2 regions of the Kitasatospora sp. NPDC098663 genome follow, and region 2 is predicted to be linked to the other one. Evidence: predicted binding sites of a transcription regulator. Region 2 holds the regulator's gene; the other holds the start of a gene.
The links. The regulator HspR, encoded in region 2, represses chaperone genes until heat shock. The targets are predictions, from matches to a motif close to TTGAGNNNNNNNNNCTCAA.

Region 1: a site for HspR is predicted at 2,854-2,872, ahead of lon (endopeptidase La). Genes of this name have one in related genera too.

Annotation. Positions count from the first base shown of each region.
Region 1 is NZ_JBIWAP010000013.1:176,221-183,828, forward strand. It holds gene ACIQVZ_RS17020 (GtrA family protein) at 1-332, opposite strand, end outside; gene lon (endopeptidase La) at 435-2,831, opposite strand; gene ACIQVZ_RS17030 (rhomboid-like protein) at 2,999-3,796, opposite strand; gene ACIQVZ_RS17035 (response regulator transcription factor) at 4,360-5,097, shown strand; gene ACIQVZ_RS17040 (cell wall metabolism sensor histidine kinase WalK) at 5,190-6,320, shown strand; gene ACIQVZ_RS17045 (multifunctional oxoglutarate decarboxylase/oxoglutarate dehydrogenase thiamine pyrophosphate-binding subunit/dihydrolipoyllysine-residue succinyltransferase subunit) at 6,603-7,608, shown strand, end outside.
Region 2 is NZ_JBIWAP010000002.1:123,746-131,353, forward strand. It holds gene dnaK (molecular chaperone DnaK) at 1-1,377, shown strand, start outside; gene grpE (nucleotide exchange factor GrpE) at 1,374-2,009, shown strand; gene dnaJ (molecular chaperone DnaJ) at 2,248-3,405, shown strand; gene ACIQVZ_RS02645 (heat shock protein transcriptional repressor HspR) at 3,413-3,937, shown strand; gene ACIQVZ_RS02650 (hypothetical protein) at 4,139-5,146, shown strand; gene ACIQVZ_RS02655 (hypothetical protein) at 5,229-5,402, opposite strand; gene ACIQVZ_RS02660 (hypothetical protein) at 5,879-6,394, shown strand; gene ACIQVZ_RS02665 (LuxR C-terminal-related transcriptional regulator) at 6,402-7,391, opposite strand; gene ACIQVZ_RS02670 (LuxR C-terminal-related transcriptional regulator) at 7,381-7,608, opposite strand, start outside.

The sequences.
Region 1 (7,608 bases), on a different contig from region 2:
CGGGAGAGTGCCAGCGGCAGGTCGTTGACGGCGATCGCCATGGCGCTGACCAGGAAGAACAGCAGTGCCTCGCGCGGGTGCCCGGCCGTCCGGAAGGCCCAGCGGCGGTTGAGCACGTAGGAGACGACGGTCGAGAGCACGGTCGCGATCGTCAGCGCGACCACCGGCTTGTGCCCCAGCACGGTGAACTTCAGCTCGAAGTCGATCACCAGGGTGAGGGTGAAGCAGGCACCGCCGACCAGCAGGAACTTCACCAGCCTGCGGTGCCGCACCAGGAACGGACGCAGCCGGGCCGGCACCCGGGCCAGGGCGCGCTGCGTGGGGGACGGCATCTCCGCAGTGTGGCACGCGCGGACGCCGTCCTCCCGTCGCTCCTCCCGCCAGTCCTCCGTCGCTCCTCCCGCCAGTCCTCCCGCCGACCCGGCGCGGCCGGGTCAGGCCGCCGCGGCCAGGACCTTGGCCGGCTCCAGGGCCAGCTCCAGCACCTCCCGCACGTCCGCCACCGGGTGGACGGTGAGCCGCTCCAGCACCTCGGCCGGGACGTCGTCCAGGTCGGCCTCGTTGCGCTTGGGGATGATCACCGTGGTGACGCCGGCCCGGTCGGCGGCGAGCAGCTTCTGCTTCACCCCGCCGATCGGCAGCACCCGCCCGGTCAGCGACACCTCGCCGGTCATCGCCAGGTCGGTGCGCACCTTGCGGCCGGACAGCAGCGAGGCGAGCGCCGTGGTCATGGTGATGCCGGCGCTCGGCCCGTCCTTGGGGACGGCCCCGGCGGGGACGTGCAGGTGCACGCCGCGGTCGCGCAGCGAGGTGACCGGCAGCTCCAGTTCGGCGCCGCGCGAGCGCAGGTAGGAGAGCGCGATGTGCGCGGACTCCTTCATCACGTCGCCCAGCTGCCCGGTGAGGGTGAGTCCGGTGCCGCCGGTCTCGGCGTCGGCGAGCGAGGCCTCGATGTAGAGGACGTCGCCGCCGGCGCCGGTCACGGCGAGGCCGGTGGCCACGCCGGGGACCGCGGTGCGCCGCTCGGCCGGCGCCTGGGCGGCCTCCGGCACGTGGTGGGGCCGGCCGATCAGGGCGCGCAGCTCGTCCGGGCCGATCGCGGCGGGCAGTTCGCGCTCGCCGAGTTCGGCCTGGGCGGCGATCCTGCGCAGCACCCGGGCGATCGAGCGCTCCAGGTTCCGCACGCCGGCCTCCCGGGTGTACTCCCCGGCCAGTCGGCGCAGTGCCGCGTCGTCGACGCTGACCTGGTCGCCGCCCAGTCCGGCCTTCTCGCGCTGGCGCGGGAGCAGGTGGTCGCGGGCGATGACGACCTTCTCGTCCTCGGTGTAGCCGTCGAGGCGGACGAGCTCCATCCGGTCGAGCAGCGGCTCGGGGATGGCCTCCAGCACGTTGGCGGTGGCGAGGAAGACGACGTCCGAGAGGTCGAGTTCGACCTCCAGGTAGTGGTCCCGGAAGGTGTGGTTCTGCGCCGGGTCCAGCACCTCCAGCAGGGCGGCGGCCGGGTCGCCCCGGTAGTCGGAGCCGACCTTGTCGATCTCGTCGAGCAGGACGACCGGGTTCATCGAGCCGGCCTCCTTGATCGCCCGCACGAGCCGGCCGGGCTGCGCGCCGACGTAGGTGCGCCGGTGGCCGCGGATCTCGGCCTCGTCCCGGACGCCGCCGAGCGCGACCCGGACGAAGGTGCGGCCCATGGCGCGGGCCACGCTCTCGCCGAGCGAGGTCTTGCCGACGCCGGGCGGACCGACCAGCGCCAGCACCGCGCCGCCGCGCCGGCCGCCGACCAGCCCGAGCCCCTGGTCGGCCCGGCGCTTGCGCACCGCGAGGTACTCGACGATGCGGTCCTTCACGTCGGCCAGGCCGGCGTGGTCGGCGTCCAGCACCGCGCGGGCGCCGGCGATGTCGTACGCGTCCTCGGTGCGCTCGTTCCAGGGCAGCTCCAGGACGGTGTCCAGCCAGGTGCGGATCCAGGGCCCCTCGGGGGACTGCTCGGAGGCCCGCTCCAGCTTGTCGACCTCCTTGAGGGCCGCGTCGCGGACCTTCTCGGGCAGGTCGGCGGCCTCGACCCGGGCGCGGTAGTCGCCCTCCTCGTCGGCCGGGTCGCCGTTGAGCTCGGCCAGTTCCTTGCGGACGGCCTCCAGCTGGCGGCGGAGCAGGAACTCCTTCTGCTGCTTGGCCACGCCCTCCTCGACGTCCTTGCGGATGGTGTCGTTGACCTCCTCCTCGGCGAGGTGGTCGCGCAGCAGGGTCAGCGCGTACTCCAGGCGGGCGACCTGGTCGGCCTCCAGCAGCACCTTGAGCTTCTGCTCGGCGGTGGCGAAGGGCGCGTAGCCGATGTTGTCGGCGAGCTCGCCGACGCCCTCGATCTGGGCCACCCGGTCGACGATCTGCCAGGCGCCGCGCCTGCGCAGCCACTGGGTGGAGAGCGCCTTGTACTCCTTGACCAGCTCGGCGGCCCGGCCGGCCACCGGGGTCTCCACCGAGGACTCCCGGAAGGGCGTGGTCTCCACCCAGAGGGCGGCGCCGGGGCCGGTGGTGCCGGCCCCGATGCGGACCCGGCGCACGGCGCGCACCAGCGCGGCCGGCTCCCCGTCGGCCAGCCGGCCGACCTGCTCGACGGTGGCCAGGGTGCCGACCGCCGCGTACGAGCCGTCCACCCGCGGGACCAGCAGGACCTGCGGCTTGCCGGTGCCGGTGGCCGCCGCGCGGGCGGCCTCGACCGCGGCGCGCACCTCGGTGTCCTTGAGGTCCAGCGGGACGACCATGCCCGGCAGGACGACCTCGTCGTCGAGCGGCAGCACGGGCAGGGTGAGCGGTGTGGACGTCGATGCCATGATCTCTCCCCAGTCAGTGAAGTTGAGTCGACCTGACTAAGGCCTGGCGTGCGCCGGATGTTCCCGGGGCGGTGTTCGCCATGAGCGAACAGGAGGAGGGTGTGGAGCGAGCGGGGGGAGGGCGCGGGACGTGCCGTCAAAAGCGCGCGGGGCGGCACCCGGAAGGGTCAGCGCACGTCCAGGACCGGAGCGCCGCCCGGCGCGGGCGAGGAGCCCGCGGCCGGCGCCTCGACCCGGCGCGTCCGCGGCTTCGGCCGCGGCCGGCGGGCCTGGGCCCGGCGCAGCCAGCGCCACAGCGCCACCCCGGTGAGCACCGCGGCCGGGTGCCCCACGGCGGTGACCAGGTCCCGCTCGGTGAGGATCTGCTCGGCGATCAGCAGCCCGGCGCCGCCGAGCGCGACCAGCCGCCCGCGCCACGGCAGCAGCCCGGCCACCGCGCCCAGGCAGGTGAGCACGCCGTAGCTGACGCCGATGTCCAGGTAGTCCAGCGCCGCGGTCTCCATCCGCCCGGTCTCCACCGCGGTGATCACCACACCCTGGGACAGCAGCGTGGCCGTGACGTGCCCGATCGCGAAGACCGCCGCCGCCCGGGCGGGGCCGATCCGGCGCTCCAGCGGCGCGAGGGTGACGGCGAATCCCCACAGGTACGGCATCCACACCTCGCCGGCCACCCAGAAGCCGCTGAGCACCAGCGCGCGCAGGGGGTGCTGCAGGAGGTTGTGGCCGTCGGAGCTGGAGGCCTCCTGCAGCCGTTGCACGAGTTCCGGGTCGGCGAGTTTGGCGAAGGTCGTGGTGGCGCCCACCACGGCGAGATAGCCGAGGGTGAAGGGGTTTCGCCGGGGTGTCGGCACCCGCGCCAGCAGCCACTCGACGACGCCGGTGCGCAGACCGTGCCGGAGCATCCCGTACGGCGGGCCGGCGGGCGACGCCCCGACCCGTCCGGCACCTCGCCGCAGTCCAGCCATGCCGCCCTCCGCTCCACGCCGGCAGCCACCGGCCCCTCACCCAGGTGCCCAACGTACCGGCGCGCGCCGCGGATCCCGCCCCGCGGGCGTTGTCGTGGCCACGTTACGTCGAGGTTCTGAGAGGCATCTGAGAAAAGGCGGTGAAGACCGCCGGGAAACCGGTCGGCCGGATTCCTGATATTGGTCCAGACCTACTTCCGGCGAGCGCACCGGCAGGGGCTCTGACCGGCGACTTGGCGTCAACTCGACTGCATACGTACCGTTACGCAGAGAAAAATCGCCGGGTAAGGTATCGGCCCGTGCCCACTCGTGCAGTGGGCTCCGAGGGCGGCCCGACAGCCGGCCCACGGGCCGGAAACGTCCGGTCCACCTGCCGGGAGGCATCCGCTGTCCGTACGCTGCGAAGTGCGCGGGAGAAGTGGGCGGGCGGCAATCCGCCCGCCGACCCGCACGCACGACGGGACGGCGGACCCGGCACAGTCCACGACGGAACAAGACTACGAGCGGAGCCCCGCCATCCCCACAGGTGGCCGGCCCGCAGCCCTGGGGGCGGTGGCGTGACCGTGACAGAACTTCAGCAGGACAACAACCACAGCGGCGGCACGGTGAGCAGCCAACGCAGAGTACTGGTGGTGGAGGACGAGCCGACGATCGCGGAGTCGATCGCGGCCCGGCTGGGCGCGGAGGGCTTCAAGGTCGCCGTGGCCCACGACGGGCCGGGCGCGGTCGACGGCTTCCACACCTGGCAGCCGGACCTGGTGGTCCTCGACATCATGCTGCCCGGCTTCGACGGCCTGGAGGTGTGCCGCCGGATCCAGGCTCAGCGCCCGGTGCCGGTGCTGATGCTGACCGCGCGCGACGACGAGACGGACCTGCTGGTCGGCCTCGGCGTGGGCGCCGACGACTACATGACCAAACCGTTCTCGATGCGCGAACTGGCCGCCCGGGTCAACGTGCTGCTGCGCCGCGTCGAGCGTGCCCAGCAGGCGGCCCGCACGCCCGCGCTCGGCTCGCTGCGCTTCGGCGAGCTGGAGATCGACCACGTGCAGCGCCGGGTCCGGCTCGCCTCGGGCGACGTCCACCTGACGCCCACCGAGTTCGACCTGCTCGCCTGCCTGGCCGCGCAGCCGCGCGCCGTGCTGACCCGCGAGCAGTTGCTGGCCGAGGTCTGGGACTGGACCGACGCGTCCGGCACCCGCACCGTGGACAGCCACGTCAAGGCGCTGCGCCGCAAGATCGGCGCGAGCTGGATCCGCACCGTCCACGGTGTCGGGTACGCGCTGGAGGCCCCGCTCTCCTAGCGGCGAGCCTCGGGCGACGGGCCTCCGGGGGGCCCGTGTCCCGAACTGCCGCGCACCACGCGGGGGATGTACGCGGGGATCACAGGGGACCAATGACCTTTCCACAGCAACGCAACGGGGACACCGGCGGCACGCGGTCGCAGACACTGGCCGCCCGCGCCGCCCGCCGGGTCTGGGCCGACATCAGGCCGCTCGACCCGGTCCGCTCGATCAAGGGCAAGCTCGCCCTGCTGGTGATCGTCTCCGTCTTCCTGGCCACCGGCATGGTGGTCGTGGCGATCCGGTCCGAGACCCAGATCCGGATCATCATGGTCTTCTCCATGATCGCCTCGCTGCTCTTCATGCAGTTCCTCGCGCACGGGCTGACCGCCCCCCTGCGCGAGATGACGGCCGCCGCCCGCGCGATGGCCTCCGGCGACTACAGCCGCCGGGTCGAGGTGAACTCGCGCGACGAGATCGGCGAGCTGGCGACCACCTTCAACCAGATGGCCGCCGACCTGGGGGCCGCCGACCGGCACCGCCGCGAGCTGGTCGCCAACGTCTCGCACGAGCTGCGCACGCCCATCGCCGCGCTGCGCGCCGTGCTGGAGAACGTGGTGGACGGCGTCGTCCAGCCCAATCCGGCGACCCTGGGGGCCGCCCTGGAGCAGACCGAGCGGCTCGGCCGCCTGGTCACCCACCTGCTGGACCTCTCCAAGATCGACGACGGCGTGGTCGACCTGGACGCCCGCCCCTTCGAGGTGCGCGAGTTCCTGGACGGCGTGCTGCGCGGGGTCACCGTGGACGGCGCGACGGCCGGCGGGGCGTTCTCCCGGCGCGGCGACGTCCGACTGGCGCTGGAGGTCAGCCCGACCGGCCTGACCGGCGTGGCGGACCCGGAACGGCTCCACCAGGTGGTCGCCAACCTGGTCGACAACGCCTGCAAGCACTCCCCGCCCGGCGGCACCGTGACGGTGCGCGCGCGGCCCGACGGCGGGCCCGGCGGCCTGCTGCTGGAGGTCGAGGACGAGGGTCCGGGCATCCCGCCGGCCGACCGCGGCCGGGTGTTCGAGCGGTTCAGCCGCAGCGGCACCGCGACCGCCCAGGGGCCCGGCTCGGACGGCGGCACCGGCCTCGGCCTGGCCATCGCCCGCTGGGCGGTGGACCTGCACGGCGGTCGGATCGCGGTCGCCGAGTCGCCGCGCGGCTGCCGGATCGAGGTCCGGCTGCCGGGGCAGCGCTGAGGGTCGGATGCGTCACAGAAGCGACACAGACGTACGCGAAGATCATTGGATGATCCGCATGGGGCTTTGTCCGTTTTTGTCCGGATATGCCCTATGGGTGGAGGCGATCGGTTCCCCTCAGATACGGCTTTCTAACGCACATTTTCAGCCAAACTGCAGGTCAGGACTGTGATCTGGGCGACGCCTGGGGCCCGGGGACTGCGCGATCACTGGTCAGGGGCGTAGCCTTAATCCCCGCTGTCCAAACATCCCAAAAGGAAGCGGAAGAGGGCGGTTGCCGCCGTGTCGCCACAGTCCCCTGAAACCCCCAATAGCTCGGCTAGCTCCACTGGCTTCGGTCCCAATGAGTGGCTCGTCGATGAGATCTACCAGCAGTACCTCCAGGACCCGAACTCGGTCGACCGAGCCTGGTGGGACTTTTTCGCCGACTACAAGCCCGGTACCGAGGTGACCCCAGTGACCCAGGCCGCGACCCAGGCCGGCCCCACGCCGACCCCTGCCGCTGCCCCCGCGCCCGCTGCTGCTGCTCCGGCCGCGACCGCCCCCGCCGCACCGGCCGCCCCGGCCGCTCCGGCGCCGGCCCCCGCGCCGCTCGCCGCAGCCCCCGTCGCGCCCCCGGCCCCGGCCCCCAAGGCCGCCGCCCCGGCCGCTCCGGCCGCCGCCGCGGCGGACGCGCCCGCCGGCCCCGAGCTGATCCAGCTGCGCGGCCCGGCCAAGGCCGTCGCCACCAACATGGACGCCTCGCTGGAGGTGCCGACCGCGACCTCGGTCCGCGCGGTGCCCGCGAAGCTGTTGATCGACAACCGCATCGTCATCAACAACCACCTGCAGCGCGCCCGCGGCGGCAAGGTCTCCTTCACCCACCTGATCGGCTACGCCCTGGTCCAGGCCATCAAGGCCGCCCCGGGCATGAACTACAGCTACAAGGTGGAGAACGGCAAGGCCTTCCTGGTCAAGCCCGAGCACGTCAACCTCGGCCTGGCCATCGACCTGGTCAAGCCGAACGGCGACCGCCAGCTCGTCGTCGCGGCCATCAAGAAGGCCGAGACCCTCGACTTCTTCGGCTTCTGGCAGGCCTACGAGGACATCGTCCGCCGGGCCCGCGCCAACAAGCTGACCATGGACGACTTCACCGGCGTCACGGTCTCGCTGACCAACCCCGGCGGCATCGGCACCGTGCACTCCGTGCCGCGCCTGATGCAGAACCAGGGCACCATCGTCGGCGTCGGCGCCATGGAGTACCCGGCCGAGTTCCAGGGCTCCGCCCCGGAGACCCTGTCCCGCCTGG
Region 2 (7,608 bases):
CTGGCCTACGGCCTCGACAAGGACGACCAGACCATTCTGGTCTTCGACCTCGGCGGCGGCACCTTCGACGTCTCCCTGCTGGAGATCGGCGACGGGGTCGTCGAGGTGAAGGCCACCAACGGTGACAACCACCTCGGTGGTGACGACTGGGACCAGAAGGTCGTCGACCACCTGGTCAAGGTCTTCCAGGCCGGCCACGGCGTCGACCTGTCCAAGGACAAGATGGCCCTGCAGCGTCTGCGCGAGGCCGCCGAGAAGGCCAAGATCGAGCTGTCCTCGTCCTCCGAGACCTCGATCAACCTGCCCTACATCACGGCCTCCGCCGAGGGCCCGCTGCACCTGGACGAGAAGCTCACCCGCGCCCAGTTCCAGCAGCTCACCTCCGACCTGCTGGAGCGCTGCAAGGTCCCGTTCCACAACGTGATCAAGGACGCCGGCATCTCGCTCTCCGAGATCGACCACGTCGTCCTGGTCGGCGGCTCGACCCGCATGCCCGCCGTCGCCGAGCTCGTCCGCGAGCTGACCGGCGGCAAGGACGCCAACAAGGGCGTCAACCCGGACGAGGTCGTCGCCATCGGCGCCGCGCTCCAGGCCGGTGTCCTCAAGGGCGAGGTCAAGGACGTCCTGCTGCTCGACGTCACCCCGCTGTCCCTCGGCATCGAGACCAAGGGCGGCATCATGACCAAGCTGATCGAGCGCAACACCACGATCCCGACCAAGCGCTCCGAGATCTTCACCACGGCCGAGGACAACCAGCCGTCCGTGCAGATCCAGGTCTACCAGGGCGAGCGCGAGATCGCGGCGTACAACAAGAAGCTGGGCATGTTCGAGCTGACCGGCCTGCCGCCGGCGCCGCGCGGCCTGCCGCAGATCGAGGTCACCTTCGACATCGACGCCAACGGCATCATGCACGTCGGCGCGAAGGACCTCGGCACCGGCAAGGAGCAGAAGATGACCGTCACCGGCGGCTCCGCGCTGCCGAAGGACGACATCGAGCGCATGATGCGCGAGGCCGAGCAGTACGCGGAGGAGGACCACAAGCGCCGCGAGTCCGTCGAGACCCGCAACTCCGCCGAGCAGCTCGTCTACTCGACCGAGAAGTTCATCGCGGACAACACCGACAAGCTCCCCGCCGACGTCAAGGCCGAGGTCGAGACCGCCATCGGCGAGCTCAAGGAGGCCCTGAAGGGCGAGGACATCGCGAAGATCCGCGAAGCCTCGGAGAAGGTCTCCACCACCGCGCAGAAGCTCGGCCAGGCGCTGTACGCCAACGCCGACGCCGCCGCCCCGGCCGGCGAGTCCACCCAGGCCAAGGACGACGACGTCGTCGACGCCGAGATCGTGGACGACGAGAAGCCCAAGGGCGGTGCGGCATGACGGACAAGCCGCAGGGCGGCAAGCCCGGCGACGACTCCGCCGCCGACGAGGCTGTGATCAAGGCCGCCGAGGAGGCCGCCGCAGCCGGCGCCGCCGACTCCGGCTCCGGTGCCGGCTCCGACGAACTCGCCGCTGCCAAGCGGGAGTCGGCCGAGCGCACCGCCGACCTGCAGCGCCTGCAGGCCGAGTACCAGAACTACCGCAAGCGGGTCGAGCGCGACCGGCTGACGGTCCGCGAGATCGCGGTCTCCAACATCCTGGAGTCCCTGATCCCGGTGCTCGACGACATCGGCCGTGCCCGCGAGCACGGCGAGGTCACCGGCGGCTTCAAGTCCGTCGCCGAGTCCCTGGAGACGGTCGTCGCCAAGCTGGGCCTCCAGCAGTTCGGCAAGGAGGGCGAGCCCTTCGACCCGACCATGCACGAGGCGCTGATGCACAGCTACTCCTCGGACGTCACCGAGGACACCTGCGTGCAGATCCTCCAGCCGGGCTACCGCATCGGCGAGCGGATCATCCGCCCCGCCATGGTCGCCGTCGCGGAGCCCCAGCCGGGCACCCAGACCACGGCCGCGCCCGACGGCGAGGCGAAGTCCGGGGACGCGGACAAGTCCGACGGTGGTTCGGACAGCTGACAACCTGTGACAGCTGACAACCAGTGCGCTGCGGAGTCGTACGCCGGCCAGTACGGCGGCCGGCTCCGCAGCGCGCTGTCAACAGCGCCCGGTGAAGCGGCTGTTGACAGCGCAGCGAGGATGGACATCGGGAGGTGGCGGCAGCTATGAGCAAGCGCAGCGAGCGAATCGTCGAGAAGCGAATCGTTGAAGGGCGCGTGTTGCGCGGAGCGGCTGCCGAGCGGAGCGAGGTGGACGCATGAGTGGCAAGGACTACGTGGAGAAGGACTACTACAAGGTCCTCGGCGTGCCCAAGGACGCCACCGCCGCCGAGATCAAGAAGACCTACCGCAAGCTCGCGCGCGAATTCCACCCGGACGCCAACAAGGGCGACGCCAAGGCCGAAGAACGCTTCAAGGACATCTCCGAGGCCTACGACGTCCTGTCCGACGAGAAGCGCCGCAAGGAGTACGACGAGGCCCGCAGCCTCTTCGCCAACGGCGGCTTCCGGGCCGGCGGCCCCGGCCAGGGCAACGGCAGCTACAACTTCGACTTCGGCGACCTCTTCAGCGGCAGCCAGAACACCGGCAGCGGCGGGCTCGGCGACGTCTTCGGCGGGCTCTTCAACCGCGGCGGCGGCCGGCAGGCCCAGCCCCGGCGCGGCGCCGACGTCGAGACCGAGGTGACCCTCGCCTTCGACGAGGCCGTCGACGGTGCGACCGTCCCGCTGCGGATGACCAGCCAGGCCACCTGCCGCACCTGCAACGGCACCGGCGCCAAGTCCGGCACCACCCCGCGGGTCTGCCCGACCTGCGTCGGCGCCGGCACCGTCAGCCGCGGCCAGGGCGCGTTCGCGCTCTCCGAGCCGTGCAAGGACTGCCGCGGGCGCGGCATGATCGTCGACGACCCGTGCGTCGACTGCCACGGCAGCGGCCGGGCCAGCTCCGCCCACACCATGCAGGTCCGCATCCCGGCCGGCGTCCAGGACGCCCAGCGCATCCGGCTCAAGGGCAAGGGCGCCCAGGGCGAACGCGGCGGCCAGCCCGGCGACCTCTACGTCACCGTGCACGTCGGCCAGCACCCCGTCTTCGGGCGCAAGGGGGACAACCTCACCGTCACCGTCCCCGTCACCTTCCCCGAAGCCACCCTCGGCGCCACCATCGAGGTGCCCACGCTGAACGGGCCGGCCGTGAAGCTGAAGCTGCCCCCCGGCAGCGCCAACGGCCTCACCATGCGCGCCCGCGGCAAGGGCGCCACCCGCAAGGACGGCACCCGCGGCGACCTCCTCGTCACCATCGAGGTCGTGGTGCCTCGGCACGTCGCCGGGGACGCGCTGAACGCCCTGGAGCAGTACCGCGAGGCCACCGCCTCCGACGACCCACGAGCCGCCCTGTTCCGGGCGGCGAAGGGAGCGTGACGACCAGATGATCCCCGACAGCCCCATCGGCCCCGGCATCGGTGAAGGCCTGCCCGGCATCGGCTCCGGCCTGCCGGGCGACGGCCGCCGCACCCGGCGGCCCACCGCCCCGCCGCAGTACGTCCTCACCGAGGACACCCCGGTGTACGTCATCTCCGTCGCCGCCGAACTGTCCGGCCTGCACCCGCAGACCCTGCGCCAGTACGACCGCCTCGGTCTGGTCAGCCCCGACCGCACCGCCGGCCGGGGCCGTCGCTACTCCGCGCGCGACATCCAGCAGCTGCGCGAGGTCCAGCGGCTCTCCCAGGACGAGGGCATCAACCTGGCCGGCATCAAGCGGATCATCGAGCTGGAGAACCAGGTCAGCGCGCTCCAGTCCCGCATCGGCGAACTGGTCGACTCCCTCGAAGGCGCCACCAGCGCCCTCCAGCAGCGCGAGGCCGCCGTCCACGCCTCCTACCGCCGCGACCTCGTCCCCTACCAGCCCCCCACCCAGTCCAGCGCCCTGGTCGTCTGGCGCCCCAAACGCTGAGACTTGGCTGAACACCTCCGGCCGCCGGCTCCCCTCCACCCGGGGGGTGCCGGCGGCTCGGTCTTGGTGAGAGGGTGCTGTCAGCAGACACACATCGAGGCTGCACGTCGACTCCGAACCGCGTGAAAGGCGCCTATGATCCCAGCCGGGACCGACCTGTCCAGCCCTCGTCCGGATCTGTACAACACCAAGGAGCCGCAAATGCCAGAGACGGCCGAGCCAGGGCTCACGTCAGGCGGGCTCGGTGTTCTCTCGGCCGATGCCCGGAATCTCTATCTCCACGTGGTCGGCAATCATGGCCGACTTACGCGCCAAGAGCGTGTAAAGGCCGAGACCAAGCATCTGCAAGAACTCCTCGATATCGGCCTGTTGGTGCCCGACACGGACGAGGACGATGTGCTCATCGCGGTCGACCCCCAGCAGCTTTCCGTCGGCCTCATCGCGTCGTGGCAACGCAAGGCGCTCGACCTCTTGTCCCGGGCCGAGGAACTGCCCACCGACTTGAAGGAGTTGGCAGAGGCCTTCAACACCCCGATGCAGTCCGGTGGAAGTATCGAGTACGTCCGGGGAAAGGCCCTCATCAACCAGCGGCTCAGCCAACTGGCGAACAGTTGCACCGAGGAGTTCCTCGCCGCACAGCCCGGGGGCCCCCGCCCGCCGGAAGCCCTCGCCGGAAGCCGTGACCGTGACCTCGCGCTGCTCCAACGGGGTGCGTTGGCCCGGACGATCTATCACCCGAGCACCCGCTACCACCCGGCCACCCGGGACTACGTCCTGGCGATCACCGAAGCGGGCGGACACGTCAGAACTCTTGACGAGCCGTACGCCAGACTCATCATCGTCGACCGGCGGACCGCGATCATCCCGGTCGCGGACGATCTGAATGTCGCGGCGTTCATACACGACCGCGCCATTATCAGCTTCCTCGTCTCCGAGATCTTCGAGCGGCACTGGAGCCACGCGCTGGAATTCGACGGCGCCCGCATCGTCCCGCAGCAGGTGATATCAAGCCTGCGACAGACGATCATCGACCTTTTGCTCAAAGGCACCAGCCACCGCGTGATAGCCCGCAGCCTCGGGATCAGCGAGCGTACTCTCGCACGCCACATAGCGGACATGAGAGAGGACTACCAGGTGGATTCGCTCTTTCAGCTGGGCTACGTCCTCGCTCGCGCCGCTCAGCACCGGGATCCGGACGTCCCCGCCTAGGTCGTCGAACCGGCCGGCCTGACCCCGCGTCGCGACGCGGGATCCCGGCCAGGCCCACCCCGAGAACCCAACTGGCCCCGTCTCAGGTCCAGTTGCTGTCGCTCTCCAGCGTCATGACGCCGGTCTTCGCCTGCTGGGTCACCGAGGCCCCTCGATCCGCCGAGCCGCCCCCAGAGGCCTGGAGCTGAGCGCCACCGGCCAGTACGGCGATAACCACAGCGACCGTGGCCGCCGCGATGCGAACGTGTCGGATCATGCGAGGCACGCGATCACACCTTCCAAATAGTCGCAGTGTCGAGACAAATTGAGGACGTGTCCTCCAACCGCCCACATAATGCCGCAGTATCGACGTAGACGCCACAGTCCCCCTTCGGGGGGAGTGCGTCATCTCCATGCCAGGCATGGAGATGCCACCGTGCGGGAGTGGACTCGGTCCCCGGCAACGATGGACGATCAGTTCGCTCCCGATGGTCCCGGCAAGCTCACCACACTTGCCGATGTACCTTCAATCCAGTCCTTTACCTACTCATGCCGAGTGCCCGCCGAGCGGCTCTCGACATGACCTGCCTGCTTACCCACCGGGCCCGGTGAACCCGGTCAGCCACTCCCCCGGAGTCGACAATGAGTGAGCCCTACCTGCGAGAGCACGCTGGACAGGCCCCCGAGGGCCGGCGTGCACGTGTGTTTCTGGCCGCGCCGCTGATGCGGTTGACCGGGCCGGCGGACAGTGTGGTGACGCTCGCCAGCCGGACGCGGCTGACGACCCTCCGCACCACCCTGCTCCGCAGCGGTGCCGCCGTGTACAGCGCGCACCACAGTGACGCCTGGACCGTCGCCGGGCAGGCGCCGGAGCCCCGGGTGCCGTCCGACTTCCGGGCCCTGCAGTCCGCGGACCTCGTGTTCGCCTACGTCGGGGCGCCGCTGTCGGCCGGCGTGAGCCTGGAGCTGGGGTGGGCGTCGGCGCTGCGGAAGCCGATCGTCCTCCTCGTCGACGAGGCCATCACGCACAACCCGCTGATCGCCACCATCGAGCAGGTCGCCCCCGTCCTGCCGCTGGTCTTCGACGACACCTGGTCGCAGGAGGCCCTCAACCACACCGTGGAGACCGCGCTCGACTGGGCCGGCATGGCGCTGTCCCTGCGCGAGGGCTTCTGGACCGCCCCCGGTGAGCAGTTCAACGTCCCCCGGCAGCAGCCCCCCGTCGTCGGCCGGGCCGGCTACTGGCCGACCAGCGCCGCCACCGGCTGAACAGCGCTCACCCACCGGACTCCCCGCCCCTCGTCCGGGCTCCCCGCATCTGCCAGCCCAGTTGGAACAGCGTCTCCGCGTCGTACAGCTCACGCAGCCGGGCGATGTGACCGGCGATCGTCCGCTCGCTCAGCCCCAGACGGCTGGCGATCGCCCGCTGCGTGAGCCCCTGCGCGAGCAGGCGGCCGACCTGCTCGTGGATGGTGGGCTCCGCCCCGCCGACGGCGAGCACGGCCCAGTTCACGCCCTCGGCCTGCCGCCAGTGCAGTTCGAAGTCCCGCACCAGGAAGTCGACCACGGCCGGATCCTCGACGAAGGCGGCGCTGCTGTGGTCCGAGGCGGCAGGGATCACGGCGACGGCCCGACCGAAGATCATCAGCCGGGTGAACGGGACCGGCAGGACCCTGATCGCGGCGCCGAGCTCGGTCGACCTGGCAGCGAAGGCCACCGTCACCGGATCGAGCCGGGCTGACACCTCGTAGATCGTCCGCAGCGTGCCGCCTCGTGCGAGGTGGCGTCGGCTCTGCTCCAGCCCGTCGTCCAAGTGCTCCGAAGGACGAGCACCCCCGGGCTGCATGGTGAGGGCCTCACTCGGGTGGTCGTACTGCACCTGGGCGATCCGGTGGCGGATCTGCAGCATTCCGGCGACGTACTCCACCCCGGGCGAACGCTCGGGGTGGCAGCGCGGCACCGCGTCGTAGGCCTGGGTCAGGTCGTCCAGCATCCTCGGCAGGAGTGCCGCCCGAGTGATCAGCCGGGCTCCCTCCTCCCGGAGTTCGGTGCCGATCCGCTCACTGACCGCGCGTGGGTTCATCGCCGAGTAGACGCCGTCCACGGCCCGCAGGACGAGCAGTCCCAGGTCGGTGAGCTGCTTCAACGCCGCCTCGTCCTCGGGTCGGGTCTCATCCACCCGGATCCGGCCGCCCTCGCCCAGGATCGCCCGGTAGAGATCACGGGCGGCGTCGTCGGGGAGGTCGAGTACGGGTTCAGCGGTCATCGCGGGCGCCTCTCATCAGCCAGCCGAGTTGGAAGAGGGTCTGGGCGCCGTGGCGGTCGCGGAGGCGGGAGATGTGGGCGGCGACGGTGCGTTCGCTGAGGCCGAGGCGGGTGGCGACGGCGCGCTGGGTGAGGCCTCGGGCGAGGAGCCGGCCGACCCGGTCGGGGACGGTGCGGGTGGGGCCGAGGGCGGCGGCGGTTTCGGCGGTTTCGGCGCG